4 regions of the Pseudomaricurvus sp. genome follow, and region 1 is predicted to be linked to each of the others. Evidence: predicted binding sites of a transcription regulator. Region 1 holds the regulator's gene; each other region holds the start of a gene.

Region 1 (7,355 bases):
CACCCGGAAGAGGTTGTGGACGAGGACGAAATCCCCAACATGAAGACCGGCATCGCTTTCTTCTGGTTTGTGGTCGGCCTTGGGGTACTGATTGCCAGCTCCGATCTGCTGGTGTGGGGCGCCCAAATTGTCGCCACCGACTTCGGCGTCAGCCCTCTGATCATTGGTCTGACCGTTGTCGCCATTGGCACCAGCCTCCCGGAGCTAGCCGCCTCGGTCATGAGCGCCATCAAAGGCCACCACGACATGGCCCTGGGTAACATTATAGGCTCCAACATCTTTAACATCCTGGCCGTCATGTCACTGCCGGGCATCATCCACCCGCCCGTCATGGAGACCGACGTCTTCAGTCGCGACTTTATGGCCATGGGCGGCATCACGCTCCTGCTGGCGGCAGCTATCATTATTGATTACAAGGTACGCAACCGGCACCCTAACAGTCAGGGAGTCGCCTACCTGGGGCGCCGTATTGGGACCCTGCTATTGGCGGGCTACATCCTGTATTTCTATGTGCTGTTCCGCTGATCCTCGCCGGCCATCTACGGATACTAACCCGATGGCTGCCGCCTGAGGTTCCTTTAAACGCCGTTTGCCGATAGGCTTGTTGCAAACGGCAAAAACTCAAATTCCCTTAGAATAGCCTTATGACCCAGAACAACACACCACCGACAGACACCGCCCAACTCATCAAGGCCGGTCAGCGCACCATCGACATTGAGGCCAAGGCCGTCGCCGACCTCAAAAGTCGTGTAAACCAGACCTTTGTGGATGCCTGCCAGCTGATCCTCAACTGCAAGGGCAGAACCATTGTCACCGGCATGGGCAAATCGGGTCATATCGGCAACAAGATCGCCGCCACTCTGGCCAGCACCGGAACTCCCTCTTTCTTTGTCCACCCGGGCGAAGCCAGCCACGGCGATCTGGGCATGATCACCCGTGACGATGTGGTCATCGGCATTTCCAATTCCGGCTCCTCCGCTGAAATCGTAATGCTTTTGCCGATGCTCAAGCGCATGGGGATCCCACTGATCAGCATGGCGGGCAAAGCCGACTCGCCACTGGCGCTGGCCGCCAACGTCCACCTGGACATCAGTATTGAGAGCGAGGCCTGCCCTCTGAACCTGGCGCCAACCACCAGCACCACGGTAACCCTGGCCATGGGCGACGCCCTGGCGGTGGCCCTGCTGGAAGCTCGCGGCTTTACCGCAGAAGACTTTGCTTTTTCCCACCCCGGCGGCGCGCTGGGGCGCAAACTGCTGCTGAAAGTGGAAGACATCATGCACAAAGACAGCGAAGTGCCGCGAGTCAGTGCCGATACAGCACTCAGCCAGGCACTGGTAGAAATGACCGAGAAAGGCTTCGGCATGACGACCGTAACCAATCCTGACGGCCACCTGCTGGGCGTATTCACCGATGGCGACCTGCGTCGCTGCGTCGACCAGGGGGCAGACCTCAGCACCGCCACCATGGATCAGGTCATGTCGGCAAATCCCAAAACCGTTCACCACAACATGCTGGCCGCCGAAGCTCTGGGCATCATGGAAGGCCGCAAGATCACCGCCCTGATTGTTGAAGACGACGGTCATCGTCCCATCGGCGTCATTCACATGCACGACATACTGCGTGCCGGAGTTATGTAGGCAACCTCATCATGAATAAAAACTGGCTGGCCCCGGCTTTCATCATTTTGTTGACCTGTCTGTTTCTGGTGTTTTGGGATTCCCCACCGGAGACATTCCTGCCTCAGAAGCCCGAAACTCCGAAAACATCCAAACACCCGAGCAATATTGTGCACAACGCCGTTCGTCGTCGCTTTGACGAGAACGGCCAGTTGAGTTCGGTTTTTGTCGCGTCTGAAACCCGCTACTACCAAAAGAACCCCAAGCGACGCACAGCCAAAGACTACGCCGACCTCACCGCCCCGAAGCTGACAATGTATTCAGTGGACAAGCCGCCCACCACCATCGTGTCGAATACCGGAAAAGCCCGCAACAACGGCAACCTGGTTCAACTTTGGGGAGATGTGCACATCACTCGCACCGACACTCTGGGCCAATCCTCGGAACTCACAACGCCATATCTGGTCGTAAAACCAGAGAGGCAATACGCCGAAACTGACAAACCTGTTATCATCACCAGCCCCGGCAACACCACCCATGCCGTTGGTATGGAAGCGTACCTGAAAACAGACACTATAAAATTGCTATCCAACGTCCGAGGCATACATGATCCGCAATAAACTCGCCATTTCGCTTTTGTTATCCCTGACTCTGGGCGGGTTCAGCTCCACTCTTCTGGCACTGGAAAGCGACCGGGAGCAACCGATACACATCAGCTCTGACACCGCCGAGCGCAACGAAAAAAAGGGCATCACTACCTATACCGGCGAGGTACAGATGGATCAGGGCACCATGCGGATCAAAGCCGACAAGGTGGTGATTTACAGCATCAACAACGAGATTTCACGGGTTGTCGCCACCGGTGATCGCGCCCACTACCAGCAAATCCCCGAGCCCGACAAAGAAATGGTGATCGCCAAAGGCAAAACCATCGAATACCTGCTGGACACCGAAAAGCTGCACATCAGCGAAAACGCCTCGCTGCGTCAGGGCGATGGCACCACCCTGACCGGCAAAAAGATTGATTACGACATGAAATCTTCTGTGGTGAAAGCTCAGGGCAACAAAAGCACCACCAACCCAGACCGCATTCACATGACGATTCCTCCCAAAAGTGAGCGCAATCCCTAACAGTTAAAGCGCCACCGCACCGCCACACTGCCCAGCGCCGGATTTAAGGACAAGACCAACGCCATGCCCACACTCAACGCCCTGAACCTCGCCAAGAGCTACAAAAGCCGCCGTGTCGTTATCGACGTTTCCCTGTCGGTCAGCAGTGGCCAGATTGTCGGCCTGCTGGGTCCCAACGGGGCGGGCAAGACCACTTGCTTTTACATGATTGCCGGGCTGGTGGATGCCGATCAGGGCAAGGTCACTATTGATCAAAAGAACCTGACGCACCTTTCCATGCACGGACGGGCACGAGCGGGCATCGGCTACCTGCCACAGGAAGCCTCCGTATTCCGCAAGCTGACGGTCAACGACAACATTCTCAGTATTCTGGAAACCCGCAAGGACCTGAACCGCAAACAGCGCCAGGACAAACTCGATCAGTTGTTGCGAGAGTTTCACATCAGCCATATCCAGAATAGCCTCGGCATGGCGCTGTCCGGTGGTGAGCGTCGCCGGGTCGAAATCGCTCGCGCACTGGCCACCGACCCGGAATTCATCCGGCTGGATGAACCATTTGCTGGCGTCGACCCCATTTCCGTCAACGACATCAAGCACATTATTCAGCACCTGAAAGATCGCGGGATTGGCGTTTTGATTACTGATCACAACGTTCGCGAAACCCTCGATATTTGCGAGAAAGCCTACATCGTCAGCGAAGGCCACATTATTGCCGAAGGCACGCCGGAAACCGTTCTAGGCAACACGCAGGTCAGAGAGGTTTACCTCGGGCACCAATTCAGCTTATAGTGTGTTTTCTCAGGGCTAAAAGTGTGACCCCACACACAAAATTGTGGCCTCTGGCAAACAGCTTGGACAGCGCGTCCAACTAAGATCGACCACAACGCAGCCACCCGCTCCCAACATTCGCATTTCCTCCCAAGCAGGCAAGAAACAGGCATAAAACTTGCTTGTTTAAGTTGTTCTCCTCGGTTACTCTGGCTACACTTGCTCACCAACACGATCATTTCAATCGAGTCTGATCGTCGCAAGAATGGATTCTGCCGCACACATCACACAGCTCCACACTCGCTGACATTGCGGCAGAGCAGAGAAAGAATTCCTCAGTAGCCGTAGCCATACATGAAACAGTCGTTACAACTCAAGCTGGGTCAACAACTCACCATGACCCCCCAACTGCAGCAAGCCATCCGCCTGCTGCAGCTGTCGACGCTCGACCTTCAGGCCGAAATCCAGGAGGCGCTCGACTCCAACCCCATGCTGGAAGTCGGCGAAGACGACAATGCCGGTTCGGACACTCCCGACGAGAGCATCAACACCCCCAAAGATCAGCCCGAACAGAGCAGCACCAAAGATTCCGACAGCGAACCAGAACCCACCGCCAGCGCCCAGGAAGAGCAAAGTGGCGTCGACAGAAACAGCGATGACAGTCCCGAGGGCGACTGGGGAGACGCTATTCCGGAAGACCTGCCGGTAGACACCAGCTGGGACGATGTATACCAGTCAGGCCCTTCCGGCAGCGGCTTGTCAGCACCCGACAGCGAGGACAACGATTACGAAAGCCGGCGCGGCAGCGACGAATCCCTGCATCAGCACCTGATGTGGCAGCTCAACCTGACCCCCATGTCCGATCGGGACCAAGTCATAGCGATGGCGTTTATTGACGCTATTGAAGACACCGGCATGCTCAGCATGAACGCCGAAGAAATCCATGAAAGCCTGGTAGACGAGCTGGAAGAGCTCGAACTGGACGAAGTCTTTGCGGTGTTGCACAGACTGCAACAGTTTGACCCTCCCGGGGTCGCCAGTCAGGATTTGAGCGAATGCCTGCTAATCCAGCTGAATCAACTGCCAAAAACTACACCCTGCCGGGAAGATGCTAAACTCATAGTCAAAGACCACTTATTGTTGCTGGGCAGCCGCGATTACAAGCAGCTGATGAGAAAAACCAAACTCAAGGAAGCCCAGCTGCGAGATGCCATCATTTTGATTCAGAGCCTGAATCCACGTCCAGGGGACAGCATCTACAGTGGCGAGACCGAGTACGTAGTACCCGATGTATTTGTGACCAAACAGGATGACCGCTGGACTGTGAATCTGAATCCCGACATCGCACCCAAATTGCGTATCAATGATACCTACGCCTCAATGGTCAAGCGGGCGGACACCAGCAGTGACAACTCCTTCTTACGCGACAACTTGCAGGAAGCCCGCTGGTTCCTCAAGAGCTTGCAAAGCCGCAACGAGACCCTGCTGAAAGTCTCTACCTGTATCGTCGAAAAACAGCGCGGCTTTCTCGATTATGGCGCCGAGGCCATGAAACCGCTGGTTCTGCACGACGTGGCCGAAATTGTCGGCATGCACGAGTCCACCATTTCCCGGGTCACCACTCAAAAGTACATGCACACGCCTCAGGGCATCTTTGAGCTGAAATACTTCTTCTCAAGCCATGTGAGTACTGACTCAGGCGGCGAATGCTCATCCACAGCAATCCGTGCCATCATCAAAAAACTGGTGGCGGCTGAGAGCCCCCAAAAACCGTTAAGTGATAGCAAAATCACCACATTACTCGCCGAACAGGGCATTAAGGTGGCCAGACGCACCATCGCCAAGTATCGGGAGTCTTTAGGAATACCCGCGTCCAACGAGCGTAAGCGATTGGTCTGAGCAGCTGTTGACCGCAACACAAGTCCGCTGCAGCCGGTACTGGTCGCCCACTCGGGATAAAGGTTAAAGTCCTGCCTGTCAGGGCCTCGACAGCACCAACACAGCTGGTGCTAGTAGCCAAAGCTGTATGACAAGCGATTCAATACCGACGTTTCACGACAAGAGGAGCAACGCATGCAAATCAACATCAGTGGACACCATGTTGAACTGACAACTGCCATTAAAAACTACGTCAACACCAAACTAGATCGCCTCGAAAGACACCACGACCGAATTACCAGTACCAACGTCATACTATCTGTTGATAAACTACGCCAAAAGGCAGAAGCCTCAGTGCACGTGAGCGGCAAAGACTTCTTCGCAGACAGCGAGTCCGAAGACCTCTACGCCGCCATCGACATGTTGGCCGACAAGCTCGACCGCCAACTCATTAAACACAAAGAAAAGATGCGAAATCATCACCGCTAATTTATGGAAGTAAGATCATTTTTGTCTCAACATCGCACCTACTGCGGTGTTGAGGCCAGCAGCAAAAAACGCGCTCTGCAAGTCATCTCCCAACTGATTGCCGAAGACCAGCCGACTCTTAACGCCGATGAGATCTTCACCAGTCTGATCTCTCGGGAGCGGCTTGGCACAACCGGTCTGGGCGGTGGCATTGCTATTCCTCACTGCCGCATCAACAATTGCGCCAACACCGTTGGTGCTTTGATTCAGTTACAAAGCCCCATCGACTATGAATCCATCGACGGCCAACCCGTGGACATCCTGTTTGCCCTGATTGTTCCCGAGGAGGCTCACGACGAACATCTGAAAACTCTGGCCGCGATTGCCGAACAACTGCACCATCCCGACTATTTGCAGAATCTTCGCGACGCCAGCGACACCCAAAGCCTCTACCTGGCAGCCACCGAACAAGACGCCAGCGCGCCCCTCTGATGGCGCAGGGACGCGGTTTTGTAATCTACCCAAAGTAAGGTACCTTTAGAGTATTGCTCGTGGTGTTGTATCAATTGATACTCCTCCTTCAAAGGCCGTGCGTCCTGATGAGGCCATAACGCCCCAATAAGAAAGCACCCGGATAAAACGAGCACCCTGAAATATTGATAGTCGACGAGGCAGAAAATCCCATGCGTTTAGTTGTAATTAGCGGCCGCTCCGGCTCGGGGAAAAGCACAGCCTTGCACGTGCTTGAGGATGTCGGTTTTACCTGTATTGATAACTTGCCTGCCTCTTTACTGCCATCGCTGGTTCGACAGTTGGATCAGCATCCCCAGAGCCAGTCATTTGCCGTCAGTATTGACGCACGCAACACCTGGCAGGATCTTCAGGAGTTTCCCGAGTTTTTGTCGCAAGCCAAGATTCCCGGCTTGCAGTGCGAAATTCTGTTTCTGGATGCCCGCAGCCCCATTTTGATTCAGCGTTTCAGCGAAACCCGACGCAAGCACCCTCTCAGCGGACAGACAACCGATCTCAAACAGGCAATCGCTCTTGAGAGAAAATTTCTCGAGCCCATCGCCAACTCTGCCGATCTGACCATCGACACCAGCGGCCTTAGCCTGCATCAGTTACGAGACCTGGTGAAACAGCGCATTGTCGGTAATACAGGTCCCGGGATGGCGCTGTTATTTCAGTCCTTTGGCTTCAAGCGCGGCATTCCGGTGGATGTTGATCAGGTGTTTGACGTACGCTGCCTGCCAAACCCTTACTGGAAACCTCATTTGCGCAGCTTCAGCGGCAAGGATAAGGAAGTCGTTGAGTTTCTTGAGGCCGAGGACGATGTCAACGATATGTACAATGACATCGCCAGCTACCTGCAGCGCTGGCTACCTCGCTTCAGCGACAGCAATCGCAGCTACTTTACCGTCGCCATTGGCTGCACGGGCGGGCACCACCGCTCAGTGTATTTGTGCGAGCGCCTCTATGAGGCCTTCAAAA
Region 2 (7,355 bases), on a different contig from region 1:
TATTACCTTCGTCATCCGCTCCATAGCCCTGCAGACGAAATCCGGAGTTGTTGACTACGTAACCCTGATTGTCGGTTGAAAACATACCTGAGCGAGTGTAACTGACATCGCCGCCATCACTCATGATAAAGAAACCGCTGCCATCAATAGACAGGTCGAGCACGTTATCCGTGAACGTAATGTTGCCCTGAGTAAACTGCTGAGCAATATCCGCCAGCATGACACCACTGCCTGCTGCGTTATTGGCAGTACCCACGATCGAACTTGCGTAAACATCGCCGAATTCAGCCCGTGAACGCTTAAAACCCGTCGTACTCGCATTGGCGATATTATTGCCAGTAACCCGCAAATCGTTGTCTGCTGCACGAATACCTGTCAAACCAATATTAAACGACATAGCCTGTCCTCAACTTAAGCTTCCGCGCCACAGCGCTATAATTTTTATCCAACACACCCTGCGAATAAGATCCGAGTGCCAACTAAATTGCTTTTAACTCAATTGTTTCTGATTAGAGTGTTTCCAACTACACAGTTTCCACTACATAATCGTTTGTACGTCATCCAGTGAGACCTTGCCCAGGCCTGCCAGATTCAAGACTGGTGATGATCCGTCATTACCCAGAGTCACGCTGTTCACATTGGCTCCCAGTAACGTACCCACCTGATACATTTCTCCATCCATTCTGGCTTCCGCTTTCACTGTATAGAGTCCAGACGGCAAAGGTTCGCCGCTATTGTTCAGGCCATCCCAGATAAGGTCGTGATTACCCGCAGCCTGACTTCCCAAATCGACATTACGAACCAACTGACCGGTTTCGTCATAGATGCTCACCTTCACTTCAGGGCTTGTGACCGGCAACTCAATGACACCGGTAAACATATCCCCTTCAGACATCCATGCGGTATCCGTACGCACCTGCACCTGACGACCAACCAAAGCTGTGGCCTCTAAAGCCGCGCTGGACTGATAACTGCTCACAAAACCGCTAACGGTATCGTTCAGATTATCGATACCCTCCAGGGAGCTGAATTGAGCCAGCTGGGCAATAAACTCGCCGTTATCCTGCGGCTCCAGAGGGTTCTGGTTATTCATTTGGGTGACCAACAAGGTCAAAAACTCATCTTTACCCAGTTCATTGCTTTTCGCTTCCTCAGAGCTTGCGGAGGAAAGCTGACCCAGAACACTATTACTTGTTGCTGCATTGACATCCATTACGATTGCCCTCCGCTTACTGACCTAATGTCAGCACACGCTGAACCATTTGTTTGGCAGAATTCATCACTTCAACATTGGCCTGGAAAGAGCGTGAGGCCGAAATCATGTTAGTCATTTCTTCAACAACATTCACATTGGGATAAAACACATACCCCTCCTCATCCGCTTCCGGGTGATTGGGCTCGTATCGACGCTGTAAAGGCGCATCACTCTCGACAATTCCCAAAACCTCTACACCAGCTTGGGATTGAGGATCGCTTTTGTCCGAAACAAAACCACTGGCATCCCGATACACGGCACTGAATACCGGCTGACGACTGCGATAAACCTCATCGCTACTGGAACTTGCCGACTGAGCGTTTGCAAGGTTACTGGCAGTAGTGTTCAGACGGACGCTTTGCGCTGTCATGCCGGAACCTGCAATATCAAATACGCCACCTAAAGCCATGATCGTTTCTCCCTTACTCACCGCGCAGAGCAGTGGTTAAGCCTTTGAATTTACTGTTTAAAAAGGTAAACGTCGCCTGAAAGTCCAGTGAGTTTTCCATGTATTTTGCGTGCTCTACGTGCTCTTCGACGGTGTTGCCGTCAATGCTGGGCTGAGTCGGAGTCCGGTACTGAATTCCACTGTCGCCAACTGACATGCTGACACCACGCTGATGACCTGAGTTGGTGGCTGCCATCTCCAGCGACGCTGAAGAACCGGAAGCGGCCTTGGCCAGAGCGGACTTAAAATCGATGTCGCGAGCCTTGTAGTTGGGGGTATCCAGATTAGCGAGATTGTTCGCAAGAATAGAAGACCGCTGACTGCGAAAACGCAGCGCATCGTCATGAATCCCTAACGCTTGATCAAAGCCAATAGCCATCTGTCACCTCAACTCTTTAAATGTTTATCCCAGTGCTGCCCCGTAAGCGGCAATCACTAAACTGTGTACAGGATTTAGCAAGAGCTGTGCCAAAGACAGAAAAAACCATCACCCCCCCCTAAAACACTGGGCTGTAGAGGTTTTCCTAAACACAGGAAAGGGGCATTTGAAATCAGAGATAACAAAAAAAAGAGGAAAGCGGCAAACCTTTACCGCAGAACGGCAAAGGCTTCACAGAAAGAAGAGCTACTGAAAGAGAAGGCCTTTTCAGGCCGAAATAAAGACGGAAAACAACCAGCTACAGCGCCCGGTACATGATGCCCGGTTTGCAATGAATCATTTCGAACAACTCAGAAGCACCCGCCAGCCCTTCCGACGACCCCAGCACCAAAACCCCTCCAGGCTTCAACGCAGCGTGCAGACGCGTGAGAATGTTTTGCTTAAGTTCACCGGTAAAATAAATCAGAACATTACGACAAAAGATCACATCAAAGCGACCCAAGCCACCGTAGGAGTCCAACAGGTTCAAAGACCTGAACTGCACACGACTGCGGATAGCCGGCTTTACCCGCCAGACCTCTTCGCTGACCTGGTCAAAATAAGCGTCCCGGCGCTCGGGAGATAAACCACGCAACACAGACATCTTGTCGTACTCGGCAGCCTGAGCCTGCTTGAGCATGCTGGCTGACAGATCCGTTGCGACAATTTCCACAGACCGAGCCGACGACAAGCGATTTTGCCGACGGCTTTCTTCAACCGTCATACTGATCGAATAAGGCTCCTGCCCAGAAGAACAGGCTGCCGACCAGATACGAATCGGCCCGGAATCCGGCTTCTTTTGGATTTCCGCCAGCAACGTCGTCTGCAGATAGTCGTAAGGATGCGTATCACGAAACCAGAAGGTTTCATTGGTGGTCATGGCATCCACTACCTGCTCACGCAGTTTGGAGTGACGGCTGCGGCGCAACTGATCCACCAGAGCACTGAGACTCTCCAGCTGGTTATCCTGCAAAATTTTGCGGATGCGGGTAGTCACCAGATACTGCTTGTTTTCTGCCAGATGAATGCCGCAAGCCTCCTGCAGGAACAGCCGGAAGCTTTCAAACTCACTGGAATTCATAGTGGCGCCCCCTGGGCGTGACGGTGATGCCGTAAAACCACTGTTTGTCATGCGTATACTCGCTATAAAAAGCCAAGAGTTTGTCAGCCTTGTACCGTCTGACGAAGCAATTTTAATGGAACAATTTCAACGGAACGAGAGTAAAAGAAGCGTTTTCAAAAAGAGACCACATTTTCTGCGGAGCATCCTTAACTTGCCGCTTCTTGCAATGCGTCCTCATCCAACAAGCTTTGACCACTGATCTCCAGGATTCGGTCATTCACTCGTCGAGCCAGCTCGTCAGGCTTAAATTTAGCCATAAAGTCATCAGCCCCGACCTTTTTGACCATGGTCTCGTTAAAGACACCGCTGAGCGAGGTATGCAAGACCACTGTCAGATTTTTCAGTGCCGGATGGCTGCGCACTTCCGCTGTAAAGGTATAGCCGTCCATTTCAGGCATCTCAATATCCGAAATCACCATAATGAGCTCGGCATTAGGATCCAATCCGTCTTCCACCATGCTTTTTAGGTAGTTTATGGCTTCGCGACCGTCTTTTTTCAGCGTTGTCTTGATGCCCATAGACTCAACAACCCGCTGAACCTGCTTCCGGGCAATGGCCGAATCATCCACGATGAGTACATGTTTTTGCACGATACGCTCGGCAATACCATCTTCGATAACACCTGGGCTCACTTCTTCACTTACCGGAGATACTTCAGCCAGGATCTTCTCGACGTCTATGATTTCAACCAGCTGGCCATCCACCTCGGTCACCGCAGTCAGGTAATTGTCTCTGCCAGCGCCGGACGGTGGCGGATGAATCTCTTCCCAATGCATATTGACGATGCGCTCAACGCCACTCACCAGGAAGCCTTGAGTAGATCGATTGTATTCCGTGATGATCACAAAGCAGTTTGCAATATCATCCAGTGGGTTACGACCCATGGACAAATTCATATCCATGATAGATGTCGTATTGCCACGGATATGCGCCACCCCGCGAACGACAGGGTTACGCTGTGGAATGGCATTCAGAGGCGGACATTGTAGAACCTCTTTGACCTTGAAGACGTTAATACCGTACAACTGCTGACCACTCAGCCGAAATAGCAACAGCTCCAGTCGGTTTTGACCGACCAACTGTGTACGCTGATTAACGCTGTCCATAACTCCAGCCATGACGTCTCCTCAAAGCTTGTTAATGACGGTTTTAATATACAGCTGCTCTATAACGGCACGGTGTTTGCTTTATCTCTATCAAACTTGCAGCAATACCGGCATAAGTATTAAACCAAGAGCAACATTGACTTGATCAATAGCTATAGCGGCAGACACCGCAAAGCCTTTAATACAACATCGAATACAACACCGGTATCAGGCCCAAAATGACACTGAGCAAACTATGAACTTTAAACGCCTACATATCGCCTTAAGCCTTGGAATCGCCGTATCTGCGGCCTCCGAGGCCAGACAGTGGCAGGATTTGTCGGACGTTCCTGTAGCCGCTCAACAGTATCTTGAAAGCGTTCTGAAGGATAAGTTTCCCGATGACCAAACCCGCATTGATGTAGGCGACATTGATCCCCGCTTGCGCCTTTCAGCATGCGACAAACCTTTGACATACGATTTGCACGGCCGACAACTAAGTGCCAGCAATGTGACACTTCGGGTTCAGTGTCCAAGCCAGACGCCCTGGTCTTTCTACCTGACCGCCAAAGTCGAACGCATGCGGCAGGTATTGGTTGCAGCCCGTAACATTGGGCGTGGGGAAAGGCTCACCGAGAGAGATTTCTCTCTGGAGTTGCGTGATGTGAGCACCATGGGTAACAGCACCGTTTCCAATCCCACGCGCATCATCGGCAAAGAAGCCAGACGCCCGATTAACCTGGGGGACAGTCTGAGAACAACCAGTGTCACGGCCCCTGAGGTCATTCAGAGGGGAGACGCCGTCAGCGTGAAAGCCATCAGCGGCGGGATTGCAGTCTCCACATCAGGGGTTGCCATGAACGACGGCAAAGTTGGCCAACAAATACGCGTCCAGAATCTGAAAAGCGAGCGAGTCATTAAAGCGCGAGTCACAGCAAAGGGACAAGTTCAGGTCATTATGTAGAAAACCAAGGGTTAACCCTTGTCAAAATAGGCCAAAAGTCCGTAAAACTGGGCTAAAAGTGAGACTCACTGCTCAAAAGTTCAATTTTTTGACCCCTCAATACGGGATTTAAAAAAAAGAGCTAAAAAAGATAAGGTTTTGACTAAAGTTATCGCGGCACCCGCCGAAACCCTCAGTATGGGCACCTTTGGTCAAAACTTCCAAAGATGACAGCACCACAACACAATGGGAATTGCAGCAATGGTTATTGATTCAAACAGCAACAACATCCTCTCCTCAAGCGGCAACGCAAAAGGACGGGTCGACGGTAACGCCAGCAGTAAAAACAATGCTGCCGAGTCACAAGCGCAGAACACTCCTAAACCGGAAGTATCTCTAAGCTCACAAGCTCAACAGCTGAGCCAGCTGGAAAGCAAGATTCAGGCGACACCAGACGTAGACACTCAGCGTGTCGCTGACATTAAGCAAGCCATTGCTGATGGCACCTATGAGATTAATCCCGACCGCATTGCCGAGAGCATGCTGGCTCAGGACAACTTTTTCTCATAAATACGAATACGTTCATCTCAGGATGAACTCCACTGGCGAGAAGGTCATGCCGACCCAATCGACCGTGGACGAAAATATTGACGGACAGAGCTAAACTCACCGCTGCAATTCCCGGCTTTGCGTGCTGTTATTTTGCTGTCCGTCAAAACAATTTGACCGTTTCGACTTTTGATTTTTTCGATGTTTGAATTTCGATGTTTGATTAATGCAACGTCTGATTTTTCAACATCTGATTTTCAGCATTTGATTTTCAACCACAGATCATCTGGAAGGTAGCCATGTCCGCCACAACGCCATATAACTCTGATTCAGCTACAGGCTCGACAACCGGATCTGACAATGTATCCGCGCCCGCCGTTCACCAACAGATCAGCCAAGACATTCAAACGGCAAGTACCCTGCTGGAGCTTCTGAAAGAAGAACACCAGATTCTTCAACAACGTGACCACACCCGTTTGGGTACCTTGGTCGGTGAAAAGCAGGTATTGATGGCCAAGCTGGAACACGGCGCCAAACAACGTAGCGGCTGGGTTAACTTTCTGACCCAGCGCACAGGCCAACCCAATGAAGTCTGCTGGAATCGCCTGCTGCAGGAACTGGACGGAGTCGTGTTACCGCCGCTCTGGAAAGAGCTTCAAGCTCTCGTAGATGACTGTAAAAAACACAATGAGCTGAATGGCAAAATGATTGCCAGAGGACAAAGAACTCTGCAGAAGCTCATGGGGTTGATGCGCGGACAATCCGCAGACACCGCTAATCTCTACAACGCCACAGGCAACACTCAAGCTCAGCGCACCAGTCACACTGTGGTCAAAGCCTGATAAGTAGGTTGCTGTATTCAAGAAATGGCCCGCCCTAGTGGATTCGAACCACTGGCCTTCCCCTTAGGAGGGGGACGCTCTATCCAGCTGAGCTAAGGGCGGAAAGATCGTTTGAAAATGAGATCAATCGAAGAGAAACGAATTCTAGCGATTTCCCGCCCATGTCACAACCGAGTCGAGAAACTGACGTAACTTCCCCCCAAGTTTATCTGATTTAAGTACACATCAAACTTTAACCCACACTGAAAAACCTCTGTTACCGGTGCATTCAATACCCAGTTGCGGGATAATGGCGACCACTTTCACACCATGAAGCGCCATGAATCTTTTACTGCTTTCACCTTCAGATTTTATCTCACCAACGACGGCTGAACTCACCGACAGACGACGGGATCATCTGCTCAACATTCACAAAGTTGAAGTTGGGGATGAGGTGCGTGTCGGGCTGATCAATGACCTGCAAGGGTTAGCAACCGTGACTGACATCTGCTCAAAAAGTATTCGACTGGATGTCTCTTTGAGCAAAGAGTCCCCAAAAGCGCTGCCGCTGACTCTGATCCTTGCCCTTCCCAGACCCAAAATGCTGAAACGAATTTTTCAAACCGTAGCCACCATGGGGGTCAAAAAGCTGATTTTGATCAACAGCTATCGAGTGGAAAAAAGCTATTGGCAGACGCCCTGGTTACAGGAAA
Region 3 (7,355 bases), on a different contig from region 1:
GCGGGTGGGTACATCACTTTTCCTTAAGCCATTCGCAATAAATAGTAGCCATCAAAAATATCTGTTGAGCTTAGATGACCAAGGGTCAGTACGCCATGTCCAGGTTTTCTTCAGTCTAATGCACTCCCCGCATCCACTTCTTCAGCCAGGGCGAGATTAAAATCATAAACACCCCGACACCAACCCCTGTCCACATTAAGAACTGATACAGCTCGGTATAGGTCGCCAGCGCATGAGCCACATCCTGAGTCTCGCCGGTGGAGATGTCGATGGAGGCCATTTTGCCGAGGCGGGTGGCGACGGTTTCTGACAGCGAGGTGGCGAGAAACCAGGTGCCCATACTGGCGCCGACGACGCGGCGCATAGAGAGCTTGGTGACGGCCGATAGGCCAACCGGTGAGAGGCAGAGTTCGCCGGTGGTGTGCAGCAGGTAGGCCAGGGTCAGCCAGATGATGGCGACCTTGCCGTCTTCGCCAAGGAATTGGGCGCCGATGACCATGGCACCAAACCCCAGCCCGGCCTGAATAATACCCAGCCCAAATTTCACCGGTGTAGAGGGTTCCCAGCCGCGACGGCCAAGCCAGATCCACAGTGCCGCCAGCAGAGGAGCGCAGACAATGATAAAAAACGGATTCAGTGAACCGAACATGGAGGCGCGAACTTCTGCGCCCATCACGGTGCGATCTACGACGCGGTCTGCATAGAGGGTCATGCTGCCAGCGGATTGTTCAAACAGCGCCCAGAACACCACCGACGAAGCGATCAGTATCATCAGAACCAGGGTGCGCTGGAACTCTTCCCGGCTGCCTTTCAGTAATGCAAACGCAGGCAGGGCGATCAGGGCGATGGTGAGCAGGACGTTCTGGCTCATGTGGACAACGTGTTCGTGTTGCAGCAGCAGCCAAATCACCGCCAGCGATAGCAGACCCCCGAGATAAATTATCCATTCACGATTGAGAGGGCCGATAACCCCCTGTTTAAGAATGTCCGGGTTGGAGGGTTCTGCCAGTCCCATCAGGTGTTTCTGGCCTTTGAGGAATGTCAGCAGGCCGAACAACATTCCAATGCCCGCAGCGCCAAAGCCGTAACCCCAGCCAAAGGTTTCGCCGAGCCAGCCGCAGAGCAGCGTCGCGCTAAACGCGCCAATGTTGATGCCCATGTAGAAGATGGTGAAGCCGCTGTCGCGACGGGGGTCGTCCCTGCCGTAAAGCTGACCGACAATGGTGGAGATGTTGGGCTTCAGAAACCCAACACCCACGGCAATCAGTGCCAGGGCAAAAAAGAAAACATCGAGCGCGATAACATCCTGAATGATGAGCGTCTGACTCAGTTCGGTGCCAGCGGCGACTACGCTGCCATCGTTCAGTGTCAGCGATGAATTCAGCACCGTACCGGCAGCGTAGGAAACCGCTTGCTGGCCTTCATAAGCCATCAGCAGGTGACCGCAACACAACAGCACCGCGCCAAACACCACCGCTTTGCGCATCCCCAAATAGCGGTCAGCCAGCAGGCCGCCAATGACAGGCAGGGCATAGACCAAACCGGCGTAGGCACCGAGCACGTCGTAACCGGCGGCGTCGGTAAACAGGTGGTATTTGGTGAGGTAGAGCAACAACAGGAACTTCATGCCGTAAAACGAAAAACGCTCCCACAGCTCGGTGGCGAAGCAGATATAAAGCCCTTTGGGATGACCAAAGAGCTCGTCTGTGGGTAGCGATTCAGCCTGGCTGTTTGTCGTCATAAGCGAGTCATGTCCTATGTGTGCTTGCCGGTGTCGATAGAGCGCCGTCAGTTAGGGTAATGAAAAACAGATATAACTGACTTTGTGTCTATTCCACAATGTGACAGGCCTTTAGAGTGTCACAAAGGCTAAAATAAATACAAGGCTCGTGTGGAAGGAGGGTGGTCTGACACCTGTTCAGGCCGCGAGAATGACGTTCAGAGTAATGTATGTTCAACGACGCAAGTTCGGGTTATCGGTTGTGGCCGGTACGCTGTTTCTGTTGTCTGTCGTCAGCTGCGTTCAGCAGTCAGCCGATGTAGTTCTCATGAATGGCGGACGACTCTCTGACACCGAGGTTCAGCGATTACTCGACAGCCAAATGCTACTGGCGGATGCAAACCCAGACGCTCTGGATAGTGCGCGGGCGCTTTTGGCCCAAGACCCGCTGGCGGTCAACGGCGAGATGCGACGTTTTATCCACGCCTACGTTGCTGCCGAATCATCGTCCAACAGCAAGTTGCAGCAATTGCTCCAGGCGCTGCTGCACGGAGGACTGTTGGGGGTCAGCTACAACCCGATGAAAACCTACACCGCCGCCGAGACCTTTTATTATCAGGAGGGCAATTGCCTGTCGTTTTCGATGTTGACGGCGGCGCTGGGGCGAGAGGTGGGGCTCAACGTCAGATTTAACGAGGTGCAGGTGCCGCCCACCTGGGATATGCAAAGTGCCCGCACACAGGTGAATTACCGTCACATGAATGTCGTCGTCAAAGCCGGACGGCAACGCAAGATCGTCGACATCAATATGAGCAACTACAGCGTCGATTATCAGCAGGATCTGGTGTCCGACGACTACGCGGTGGCTCAGTATTACAATAACCTGGCGATGGAGTCTCTGATTAACGGTGAGCCGGCGGTGTCTTTCCTGCTGTTGCGCGAGGCCCTGACCCGGGAGCCTGAGCTGTCTTTTTTGTGGGGTAATCTGGGCACGGTGTACCGCAGAGCCGGCTACTATCACGAGGCGGAAGTGGCCTATCTGAAAGGTCTGCAACTGGATGGGGCGGATCTGATGATTGTCAGCAACCTGGCTCGGCTGTACCGGCAAATGGACAGCCCGGACAAGGCAGACTATTACGAGCAACTGGCCGCCAGTTATCGGGCCAGAAACCCCTATTACCGCTATTCACAAGCCGGTGAGGCCTTCGCGACTCGTCAGCTTGACGATGCATTGGACAATATTACCGCGGCCATTGAAGCCTACAGCCAGGATTCCCGGTTCTATTTTTTGGCGGCGAAAATCAATAGGGCGCTGGGAAGGAATGGTGAAGCGCGGCGGCAATTGCAGATGGCCATGTCTCTGACCGGGGATGATGCCCAGAGGCGTCTGTATCGGGAAACACTGGCGGAGCTCACCCCAAACAATCTGGGTGAGCTTACCACCATCGAGCGGGATTAATCGTCGCCCTCGGGGCCGTCGGACATGCCCAGCTCTTTCAGCTTGCGAGTCAGGGTGTTACGACCCCAGCCCAGCAGATTGGCCGCGTCGCGCTTGCGACCGGCGGTGTGCTTGAGTGCGGTTTCAATCAGGGCTTTTTCAAACGTCGGTACGGCTTCTGAAAGAATGTCATTCTGGCCGCGCGCCAAAGCCTGATCGGCCCAGTGACGCAGAGCTTTTTCCCAATCGCCGGAGGGGCTCTCTTCACCCTTGCTTTCCATCAGCTCTGGCGGCAGATCTTCCAGGTGTACTTCACGGCCAGAGGCCATCACCGTAATCCAGCGACAGGTGTTTTCCAGTTGGCGCACGTTGCCGGGCCAGTCCAGGTTACAGAGGTAGTTTTCGGTCTCTGGCAGCAGGATCTTGGTTTCCACTTCCAGTTCTTTGGCCGCTTTATGGAAGAAGTGTTGAGCCAGCTTGGCAACGTCCTCACGGCGGTCGCCGAGCTTGGGAATGTGGATGCGGATCACGTTCAGACGGTGGAACAAATCTTCCCGGAAGCGATTATCTTCGACCAGGCTTTCCAGATTTTGGTGGGTTGCGGCAATGATGCGCACATCCACTTTAACTGGCGTGTGGCCGCCGACCCGATAGAACTCACCGTCCGCCAGCACCCGCAGCAATCGGGTTTGGGTCTCGGCGGGCATGTCGCCAATCTCATCGAGAAACAGGGTGCCGCCATTGGCCTGTTCAAAGCGACCCTGACGTTGACCGCCGGCACCGGTGAAGGCGCCTTTCTCATGGCCAAACAGCTCTGATTCGATCAGATCGCGGGGAATTGCGGCCATATTCAATGCGATAAAGGTGTTGTTGCGACGCGGGCTGTGGCGGTGAAGGGCACGAGCCACCAGTTCTTTACCGGTACCGGATTCGCCGTTGATCAGAACCGTGATGTTGGATTGTGACAGGCGGCCGATGGCGCGAAACACTTCCTGCATGGCGGGAGCTTCACCAATGATCTCGGTGGCCATCTCCGGTTCCGGCGGCGTGTGTTCCTGCAGTTGTTCCTGAGCATGGATCAGGGCGCGTTTGATCACGGCAACAGCTTCGTCGACATCAAACGGCTTGGGCAGATATTCGAAAGCACCGCCCTGATACGCCGAGACCGCGCTGTCGAGGTCCGAGTGAGCCGTCATGATAATAATCGGCAGGCCGGGGGCGTCTTCAGACAGGATTTTCAGCAGGGAAAGTCCGTCGGTACCGGGCATGCGAACGTCGGTGATAACGGCATCCGGGCGGCCGTTCTTCATCGCATTCAGTGCGCGGTCGCCACTTTCAAACGCGGTACAGGCGATACCTTCCTGCTGCAGAGCACGCTCAAGTACCCAGCGGATGGAGCGGTCATCGTCAATGATCCAGACATGATTAGAAGGTGTTCGGCTAGGCTGCATGATGTTGTTCCAGTGGTATATAGATGGAGAAGGTGGTTTGTCCCGGCTGGCTTTCGCACTCTACCAGCCCCTGATGTTGTTGAATGAGGTGTTGCGAAATAGCGAGTCCCAGCCCCGTACCTTCCGGTCGGCCGGTGATCATCGGGTAGAAGATGTTGGTCAGCATGTCCTGAGGAATGCCGGGGCCGTTGTCTTCGATATCGATCCGGCATACCAGCGGGTGGTGTTGCTGACCGATGGTAAATTGCCGCTGAATCCGGGTGCGCAAGGTGATGATGCTCTGCTCGTTAAGATCCGCTTCCTGCAGCGCCTGCATGGCATTGCGGGCAATGTTCAGCAGCGCCTGAATCAGCATTTCTTTGTCGGCTTCAAATTCGGGGATGCTGGGGTCGTAGTCGCGACGAATGCGAATGCCACTGCCACACTCGGCTTTAATGACGCTGGCAATGCGCTCCAGCACCTCGTGGGCGTTGGTCTGTGCAAACGAGGGCAGCTGGCGTGGGCCGAGCATGCGATCTACCAGGTTGCGAAGGCGATCTACTTCTTCAATGATGATGCCGGTGAATTCATCGAGGTCGTTACCCGGCAGTTCTCGTTCCAGCAATTGAGCGGCGCCACGGATGCCTCCCAGTGGGTTCTTGATCTCGTGGGCCATGCTGCGCACCAGATTGCGCACGGTCTCCTGAGAGGAGATCAGAGCTTCTTCCCGGCTGATTCGCAACAGGCGGTCGAGAGCCACAATTTCGATGATCACGCCATCCTGATTGGACAGCGGGGTGACCGTGTAATCCACGGTCAACTGTTCGCCGTTGTGTAGCTGCCATTGTGCGCGGCGCTTGGTGAACTGGTTTTCCTCAACAATGGCAGTTCGCAGGGTGTCTGCTGGGCTGCCGTCTTCCCGGAAATAGTGCAGAAACGACGTGCCCAGAACTTTCGCCTGGCTGACAGCCAGTAATACCTCGGCGGCCGGATTGAGGTACTTCAGTCGGAGACTGCTATCGACGAAGACTACGGCAACGTTGAGGTGCTCGAGGATGCTCTTATAAGGTTGTTCTGATGGCATGTGTTATCCGTTAAATGAGGCTTAGACACTCGGTGTTTTTGCGCAGGTTCTCGGTGTCTTGTCCGATCCTCGCTGGGTTTGCCGCCACTCAGTCGGAGGCCCGGTCCATTATGCGGTTTGCACCTTATTGATCCGGGAATGTTTTCCGAGAGGTGATTGCTTAGGCATGGTTGCCGCACCCATCTTGTCTTAACCTGCAGTAATTCTTAGCAAGAAACGAACCAATACGGCGCACCCGCCCCTTTTCGGTGAAATCACGCGGATTGAGGGGGTGAGTGGCAGATGCCTCCACGAAATTGTGTTTTATTTTGGTGCAGGCCAACTGAGGGGCGCATTTTATGGCCTAGTTTGGGACGTGTCTGTAGCCTGGATTTCTCTTGCGTTCACTCTAGCGCGCGCTTTTACGTGGCACTGAATTGCGTTGCACATAGATGGTGACCGCGTTTGAACGCCCCATTACCTCACCTGAGGAATTTATGACCACGGCCCGAAGGCTGTGTTCGCCGCGGTAGACTTCGCGCAGGACAAGGTTGGTTGAGTAAAACTCCTGCCCGAAGGCCTGGCCGTTCAGCAAAATGCGGATGTGATCACCGTTCCTGAGTTGAGGGTTAATGCTGAGGCTGACCGGGATTTCATACTGCCCCATAGGGACCTGGGTGCCTTCCTGTGGGTTGTTGATGCGAACCTGATAGTTCACCGGGGCTTTTTTCACGGTGGGTAGCGGTCGGGGCTGGGCGGAAACCGGAGGTTGAGTGTTGATGTCCGGCAGATCAACGGGATCGGCCTTGTCCTTGTCTTTGGGGTTGTCTGTATAGACTGTGTTGCCTTGCTCATCCACGGTTTTGTAGATTTCGGCGGTTGCGGTCATGCCGATCAGAGAGAGGAACAACAATACTGCGCAGGTGATTTTCATGTCGCTGTCCGTGTCGAAAGTGATACCAGTAAAGGTTATGTCGCTTAGATTAGCGGGTTTTTTCGATATAGGCGAGCGGTGGACGTGTGGGGTGTGAGCTCTTAGAGGTGTGCTTCTGCTAAATATGACGCCCATAAAAAAGGGCCGCAAATGCGGCCCTTTTCGATCAATTTAACCGGTACAGGTCTTATACAGAGTAGTACAGATCAAACTCTACAGGGTGAGTGGTGTGCTCAACCTTGTGAACTTCTTCCATCTTCAGTTCGATGTAAGCGTCGATCATGTCTTTAGTGAATACGTTGCCCTGAGTCAGGAACTCGTAATCTTCTTCCAGACATGCCAATGCTTCGCGCAGCGAACCGGCAACTTGTGGGATCTCGGCAGCTTCTTCCGCTGGCAGATCGTACAGATCTTTATCAGCAGCATCGCCAGGGTGGATCTTGTTCTTAACGCCGTCCAGGCCAGCCATCAGCAGGGCTGCGAAAGCCAGGTATGGGTTGGCAATTGGATCCGGGAAGCGAGCTTCAACACGTACAGCCTTAGGAGAAGAAACGTAAGGGATACGGATAGAGGCAGAGCGGTTACGGGCAGAGTAAGCCAGCATAACAGGTGCTTCGAAGCCAGGAATCAGACGCTTGTAGGAGTTGGTACCTGGGTTGGAGAAAGCGTTGATCGCTTTAGCGTGCTTGATCACACCACCGATGTAATACAGGGCAGTTTCAGACAGGCCAGCATAGCCGTCACCAGCGAACTGGTTAACACCGTCCAGC
Region 4 (7,355 bases), on a different contig from region 1:
CAATACCACTGCAAACAATACTGCCGACACCCACTGCCAGAACAATAATGGATTTTGCTTTAACAAAGGCGAATTCTGGCGGTCTCCCACCAGCTGGCTGTTTGGCGTTGAAATATCCGCTAAGAATTCCGACAACACAGCATAACGCTGTGCGGGCGATTCTGCGCAGGCTTTCTCCAGAGCGAGGTCGAGCCACAGTGGGATTTCCTTACGATAATCACGCGCCGAAAAGTAACGCCAGTCCTGATAACGCTGCGGGTTTCGCTGCTGTGCTGCGGATGTTTTATAAGGCAACTTGCCTGTGAGCATCTCATAGACCATCACTCCCAATGAAAAGATGTCTGACTGATGCAGACCCTTTTCACCCCTGAGATATTCAGGCGCGATGTAATCCACGGATCCTACGGGCGTTTCATCATCAATCGGTGAGCCGATTTCGTCGAGGCCATCAACACGCACAGTGCCAAAATCGATAATCACGGCTTTTTTCTGTGCATTCAGGATGATGTTCTCCGGTTTAAGATCCCGATGAACCATACTCATACGCTGAAACACCCTGATACCACGGATAATCGACTCCGTAATGGAGCGCACTTCATCAAAATCCGGATTTGGGTTGTCGTGAATCCACTGGCGTAAGGTTTGCCCCTCAACATATTCACACAAGTGATAGAGAAAAGGGGAATCGTGGGGGCGCTCATAAATTTTCATCACCCAGGGGCTGTTTAACCGCCGTCCTACCCACTGCTCCCGAATAAAACCTTCTAAATATTGTGCATCTTCTGAAAAGTTCTCTGAAGGCGCCTTAAGAACCAGCTTCCTGCCAGTATTGTTATCCTTTACCAAGTACAAGTGACTGCGCGTACCACTGTGCATCACTTGTAACACTTCAAAGTGATCAATTTTATTCCCCACATCCATCACTGGGGGAATCACCAACTCCGTCAGCTGACGATAGACCTCATCCACATCAGCCTGGGGCAACTCTGTGACACGAACCAACAGGCAGCTGAGATTGTCATCGCTGCCATTGGCTAATGCTTTCTCAACCGACGCTTTGGCAGCAGTTTCCAGATCATCTCCGGCATCACTGAGCAGCTTTATCGAATCCGCAAGAGACAGATATTCATGCACACCGTCAGTGGTAAACACTAACAGATCACCCACTTGCAGAGAGACTTGTCGATAATCCACTTCCAAATGGCTGTCCATACCCAACGCGCGGGTCAAGAAGCTTTTTCGACCGTATTGACTGTGACTGTGATCACGGGTCAATTGCTTCAGACGACCTTCGCGAAAGCGAAAAACACGACTGTCCCCAGCATGCAACAAATGCGCAGTATTGGATTTCAGTACCACGCCAGAAAACGTGGTTACCAAACCATTATGTCGAAGGTCGCTTTGTTGACCGTGATGAAACAACCAGGAATTCAAAGAGGTTAACACTCTGGCAGCTGACTTTTTAACGCTCCAGCTGTCCGGCGTACTGTAATAATCTTCGATAAATTGCGTCACGCTGGTGATACTGGCCTGCTGAGCATTTTCACTGCAACTCACGCCATCGGCGACACAGGCAACAATGCCCTTGTAATTCACCACGCCTGGACTGGTTGGCAGTTTGGCTGCAAAGGCATCCTCGTTGCGCTGTTTCGTTCCAGCGGTGGTATAGCCCCCTACTTTGACACTCAGTACGGCTGCAGTGTTACTGTCCGAACCTGTGTTTGCGGTTGTAGCTTCGATCATTATGGTAGCCTTTCCCTACTGAGCGCTATTGGACGATTGGTTAGCCGCTGAATCGCCTGAAAATCTATACTGCCATAAAAAACGGCCATCGTAGATGGCCGTTTCGGTTTAACTGTCTAAGTCATCAGACATAAAGCAAACTGATTTAGGCCTTCGCCACATCAATCAATTCAACACTGCCATCTTCGTTGACCTCGGCAATCTTGCCTGAAGGCTCTTCCATCAACAGCAGGGTCACAAAGCCCAGTACCGCAGTCGCAGAAATCACCAGGAAGAACGTACTGTAATCGACCATGGACAATACCGTCAGGTAAACCACCGCCCCCACATTACCGTAAGCGCCCGTCATACCTGCGATCTGACCCGTCATACGACGCTTGATCAGAGGCACCGCAGCAAACACAGCACCTTCTCCCGACTGTACAAAGAAAGAGCATGCCATTGCAGCGACTACAGCCAGCCAAACAGGCCAGGCACCATCGATATGACCCATCACAAAGTAACCCACGGCCAGACCAGCCGTTAAGATCAGCAGCGTGGGTTTACGACCAAATTTATCCGACAACCAACCGCCGCCAGGACGAGACATTAGGTTCATAAAGGCATAGGCAGATGCGACCATACCCGCAACCACCGGAGTCAATTCAAAGGTTTCAGAGAAGAACAACGGCAGCATGGAAATGACTGCCAATTCAGAGCCAAAGGTAGCGAAGTAAAGCACATTCAGTACCGCAACCTGCTTGAATTTATACTGATGAATTTCTGGAACAGGTTCTTTAAAAATATTTTTGTTAACCTTCCAAACATGAGAAACATCGTACAGATAGAGAGCAACCAAGCCCACGTAGATAGCCGTGACCGTATTGGCAGTCAGCATGCTGACACCTGATGGCGAAAGTTTCCATGCCAACAGCGCCAACGCTGCGTACATAGGCACCTTCATAACCAGCAAGAAGAAGAAGTCACCCTTTGAAGTCACTTCCATGGCGCCAAGATTCTTCGGGCGGAAGTATGTAGAACCCTTAGGAGTGTCCGTTACATTGGCGTAGAAAACGAATGAAAACAACAAACTCATCAGGCCGGTAATGCCCATGGCATAACGCCAGCCATCTTCACCGCCAAACATGACCGCAACCGTAGGCAAGGTAAAGGCCGCTGCAGCAGAACCAAAGTTACCCCAACCGCCGTAGATGCCTTCCGCAGTCCCCAGCTCATTGTGCGGGAACCACTCAGAGACCAGACGAATCCCTACAACAAAGCCTGCACCGATACAGCCCAAAGCAAAACGCGCAATCGCAGCCTGAGTAAACGTATCAGCCAAAGCAAACATGAAACAGGGGATTGAACAAATTGCCAGCAGACCGGAGTAAACGGCCCTGGGACCGTATTTATCCGTCAACATTCCAATCACAACACGTGCCGGAATGGTAAACGCCACGTTCAGGATCAACAGAGTTTTAATTTCTTCTGTCGTTAACCCCAGGGATTCTTTCAATGCCTGAAGTAAAGGTGCGAAGTTGTACCACACCATAAAGGTAATAAAGAAAGCCATCCAACTCAGATGGAGAATCTTCATCTTTCCCGTAAACGAGAAGAGATTAAATTTGTCAGCGGAACTCATAGCGGTATATCCCCTAAGGAAGAATTAATACTTTCCCTTTCAAAGCACGCACCATGCCAAATAAAAATAACCATTACAAATCAATAGGTTACAAAAAATACCGAAACATACGAACCAACTTAAGCCCCACAAGCATGCACATATGCACAGCAATGCACCACCAAAAACCAGAACACAAAAGAAAACGAAAACGGTCGGTAGTTTTATTGAACAAAACTGGGTGTTTTTGCACCATAAGTAACCACTCTGGAGTGGCAACCACAAGCTGATATCAATCAGACTTTCAATCCTCACGCTGCAACACTCTAAAGGCAGCACTCAAAAAGCGACGCTCAAAAGACAGGCAAAAAAATGGGGCGCAAATGCGCCCCCAGTGCAGAGAACAACTTAAATTGCTTGAGGAAGGTCAAGCGGCCTGCAACTGAACCTCACCCGCCTCAATACGAATTGGGTAAGTCTTCAGTGTGTGCTCGGGCTCCTCCAGACACTCACCTGTCTGGAGATTGAAATGTTGTTTGTACAAAGGCGACGCCACAACTGGCACATCACCCAGCGACCCAATAATGCCGCGGCTCAAGACATAAGCATTACCAATCGGATCGTAATTAGATACCGCGTAAACGGCTTTGGTCTTGCCGCAGTAAAATACTGCGACCTGTTCACCGTCTACCAGAGCACATACGCCGGCATTCGGAGTTAGATCGTTTTCGCTACAAATAGTTTTCCACTGACTCATTGTAATTTCTCCTATTCCCGACTTAGTCGACCAACTCAACAGATTGAATGCGCTCATCAGGAGTCGCTGGACGACGCTGACCACGCTCAGCAACATACGCCAGACTGTTATCTGTTTCATCTGAGTTAATGTAGTGCTTGAAGCGCTTCAGTTTCTCTGGATTTTCAATGGTGGTTTTCCACTCACACTGATAGTTGCCAATATTGGCAGCCATTTCAGATTCCAGTTCAGCACCCAATCCTAGTTTGTCATTGATAACGACGTCTTTCAGGTAATCCAGACCACCTTCCAGGTTTTCCAACCATACCGAAGTACGCTGTAAACGATCGGCGGTACGGATGTAGAACATCAGGAAACGGTCCACATACTTGATCAGCGTATCGTCATCCAGATCCGTGGCGAACAGGTCTGCGTGACGAGGGCGCATGCCGCCATTGCCACACACATACAGGTTCCAGCCATTCTCGGTAGCAATCACACCCACATCTTTACACTGCGCTTCTGCACACTCACGAGTACAACCAGACACGGCGAATTTCAGTTTATGAGGTGAGCGCAAGCCTTTGTAACGATCCTCAAGATTGATCGCGAAACCGACACTGTCGTTCACACCATATCGACACCAGGTACTACCTACGCAGGATTTCACAGTACGTACCGACTTGCCGTAAGCGTGGCCAGTTTCAAAACCAGCATCAACCAGCTTCTTCCAGATCAATGGCAACTCGTGCAACTGAGCACCGAAGAGGTCAATACGCTGACCACCGGTCACTTTGGTGTATAAATCGAACTCTTTAGCAACTTCACCCAGCACGATGAGTTTCTCTGGGGTGATTTCACCACCCGCCACTCGCGGAACAACCGAGTAAGTGCCATCTTTCTGCATATTGCCAAGGAAGATGTCATTGGTATCCTGCAGGCCGATATGTTCATCTTTGAGAACATAATCATTCCAGAATGAAGCCAGGATGGAGCCGACGGTTGGCTTACAGATTTCACAGCCCAGTCCGTGACCATGGCTTTCCAACAATTCATCAAACGTTTTGATTTGCTTCACGCGGACAATATCAGCCAGCTCTTTACGGGAATACGCAAAGTGCTCGCAGATGTCATTCTTAACTTCATAACCCAGATTCGCCAGCTCAGCATCCAGAACCTGTTTGGTCAGTGCCGCACAACCACCACAACCAGTGGAAGCTTTGGTAGCGCCTTTAATACCGCCCATGTCCACACAGCCACCGGCAACCGCTTCTTTAATTTGGCCCTTGGTGACATCAAAACAGGAACAGATTTGCGCCGTGTCTGGCAGTGCATCAACGCCCAATCCAACGGCTGCCTCACCATCACTGGCTGGCAAAATTAAACCCGCTGGATTCTCTGGCAGATCCATATCGTTCAGCATCAATTGCAGCAGGTTACCGTAGGCATCTACATCCCCGACCAATACGGCACCCAGAACTTTTTTGCCATCTTCGGATACAATCAGACGCTTGTAGACTTGCTCAATTTCATCGTTGTAAGTGTAAGACTGCGCACCCGGAGTATTGCCATGTGCGTCACCGATACTGGCAACATCCACACCCAGCAATTTCAACTTGGTGCTCATATCGGCACCCTGGAAAGTTTCGCTACCACCGGTGATATGAGAAACCGCAACTTTCGCCATGGTGTAACCCGGAGCCACCAGACCATAAATACGGCCGCTCCAAAGTGCACACTCACCAATCGCGTACACATTCTCTACGTTGGTCTGGCAGTTGTCGTTGACCACAATCCCGCCGCGCTCACCGATCTCCAGATCAAACTGACGCGCCAGCTCATCTTGCGGACGAATACCCGCAGAGAACAAAATCATATCGGTTTCGAGAAAGCTACCATCCGCAAAGTTCATGCGGTAGCGACAGGTCTCACCGGCAACAATTTCTGAAGTGGCTTTTTCGGTGTGAACGGTTACATCCAAATCTTCAATTTTGCGGCGCAGCAAGCTACCGCCGCCCTCATCCAACTGAACCGCCATCAGACGTGGGGCGAACTCCACGACGTGAGTTTCCAGACCCGCAGCCTTCAGGGCATTTGCCGCTTCCAGGCCCAGCAGACCACCACCCACAACCACACCCACTTTACTTTGTGAGGCAGAAGTCGTGATCGCTTCCAGATCTTCAATAGTACGGTAGACCAGACAATGCTCCTGATCGTTACCCGGGATTGGCGGAACAAACGGGAAAGAACCCGTTGCCAACACCAGTTTATCGTAAGATTCTTTACGGCCGCCGGCTGTTACCACGTAGTTTTCCTGGGTATTCAGCTCAACAACTTTGTCATTCAGGACAAAGTTAACACCGTTTTCGTTGTAGTAACCTTCATCTGTAAGTGCAAGATCTGCAGCAGTAGCACCGCTGAAGTAACTGCTCAATTGCACACGGTCGTAGGCCAGCCGCGGCTCCTCAGAGAAAGTAATGATTTCGAAATTCTCGGCTTGGGAATCTTGCAACAAGTTATCAATAAACTTGTGGCCAACCATGCCGTTTCCGACGACCAATACACGTTGCTTACTCATGACGTTTCCTCAATATCAGGCTGACAATTTTTGAAGTTGTTTGCTGGAAGTAATCTCTTCTGACGAGAGACTTGTAAACCAATCTAGTTTTTCGGCCAGGTTAACCACCTGACCCACGACGATTAACGCCGGTGATTGAACCGATTCACGCTCGACCATGTCGGCCAACTCGTGCAACTGCCCACGAACCACTCGCTGCTGTGGACAACAGCCATTCTCGATCAACGCTGCTGGCGTTTCGGCATTTAAGCCTTCAGCCATCAAACGCTCACTGATCATGCCTGCTTTACTCAGCCCCATATAAAACACCAGGGTATGATCCATCTGAGCCAGTGATGCCCAGTTAATACCTAATTCTTTTTCTGCGTGGGCAGTCACTAAAGTGCAACCTTGCGATACGCCACGATGAGTCAGGGGAATACCTGCATAACTGGTGCAACCTGCTGCTGCAGTAACACCCGGCACCAGATCAACTTGTATGCCCGACTCTTTTAATCGCATCATTTCTTCGCCGCCACGTCCGAACACAAACGGGTCGCCACCTTTGATACGGCAAATATTCAGGCCTTGCTGGGCTTTCTCGACCAACAATTCATTCAACTCATCCTGAGGAATGGAATGTGCGTCTTTAATTTTTCCCACATAAAACGCAGGTGTAGAGGCTGGAAACAGGTTGCGAATCTCCTGACTCACCAGGT

The links. The regulator sigma-54, encoded in region 1, starts transcription at its own class of promoters, with help from an activator protein. The targets are predictions, from matches to a motif close to TGGCACANNNNTTGCNNT.
Region 2: a site for sigma-54 is predicted at 2,157-2,174, ahead of flgB (flagellar basal body rod protein FlgB). Genes of this name have one in related genera too.
Region 3: a site for sigma-54 is predicted at 5,879-5,896, ahead of glnL (nitrogen regulation protein NR(II)). Genes of this name have one in related genera too.
Region 4: a site for sigma-54 is predicted at 3,406-3,423, ahead of ACTG33_RS04740 (NarK family nitrate/nitrite MFS transporter). Genes of this name have one in related genera too.

Annotation. Positions count from the first base shown of each region.
Region 1 covers NZ_CBFIHX010000002.1:18,422-25,776, reverse strand. The annotation lists gene ACTG33_RS00450 (calcium/sodium antiporter) at 1-525, shown strand, start outside; gene ACTG33_RS00445 (KpsF/GutQ family sugar-phosphate isomerase) at 645-1,640, shown strand; gene lptC (LPS export ABC transporter periplasmic protein LptC) at 1,652-2,239, shown strand; gene lptA (lipopolysaccharide transport periplasmic protein LptA) at 2,226-2,750, shown strand; gene lptB (LPS export ABC transporter ATP-binding protein) at 2,814-3,539, shown strand; gene ACTG33_RS00425 (RNA polymerase factor sigma-54) at 3,873-5,417, shown strand; gene hpf (ribosome hibernation-promoting factor, HPF/YfiA family) at 5,592-5,885, shown strand; gene ACTG33_RS00415 (PTS sugar transporter subunit IIA) at 5,907-6,356, shown strand; gene rapZ (RNase adapter RapZ) at 6,548-7,355, shown strand, end outside.
Region 2 covers NZ_CBFIHX010000024.1:53-7,407, forward strand. The annotation lists partial or broken gene ACTG33_RS05115 (flagellar hook-basal body complex protein) at 1-397, opposite strand, end outside; gene ACTG33_RS05120 (flagellar hook assembly protein FlgD) at 539-1,213, opposite strand; gene flgC (flagellar basal body rod protein FlgC) at 1,230-1,664, opposite strand; gene flgB (flagellar basal body rod protein FlgB) at 1,678-2,082, opposite strand; gene ACTG33_RS05135 (CheR family methyltransferase) at 2,381-3,202, opposite strand; gene ACTG33_RS05140 (chemotaxis protein CheV) at 3,391-4,362, opposite strand; gene flgA (flagellar basal body P-ring formation chaperone FlgA) at 4,586-5,293, shown strand; gene flgM (flagellar biosynthesis anti-sigma factor FlgM) at 5,534-5,842, shown strand; gene ACTG33_RS05155 (flagella synthesis protein FlgN) at 6,121-6,663, shown strand; tRNA gene ACTG33_RS05160 (tRNA-Arg) at 6,689-6,765, opposite strand; gene ACTG33_RS05165 (16S rRNA (uracil(1498)-N(3))-methyltransferase) at 6,983-7,355, shown strand, end outside.
Region 3 covers NZ_CBFIHX010000101.1:810-8,164, forward strand. The annotation lists gene ACTG33_RS13060 (hypothetical protein) at 1-14, opposite strand, end outside; gene ACTG33_RS13065 (peptide MFS transporter) at 116-1,741, opposite strand; gene ACTG33_RS13070 (tetratricopeptide repeat protein) at 1,932-3,179, shown strand; gene glnG (nitrogen regulation protein NR(I)) at 3,176-4,609, opposite strand; gene glnL (nitrogen regulation protein NR(II)) at 4,599-5,672, opposite strand; gene ACTG33_RS13085 (DUF4124 domain-containing protein) at 6,061-6,585, opposite strand; gene glnA (glutamate--ammonia ligase) at 6,773-7,355, opposite strand, start outside.
Region 4 covers NZ_CBFIHX010000021.1:25,740-33,094, reverse strand. The annotation lists gene ACTG33_RS04745 (protein kinase domain-containing protein) at 1-1,743, opposite strand, end outside; gene ACTG33_RS04740 (NarK family nitrate/nitrite MFS transporter) at 1,889-3,364, opposite strand; gene nirD (nitrite reductase small subunit NirD) at 3,771-4,100, opposite strand; gene nirB (nitrite reductase large subunit NirB) at 4,123-6,657, opposite strand; gene cobA (uroporphyrinogen-III C-methyltransferase) at 6,673-7,355, opposite strand, start outside.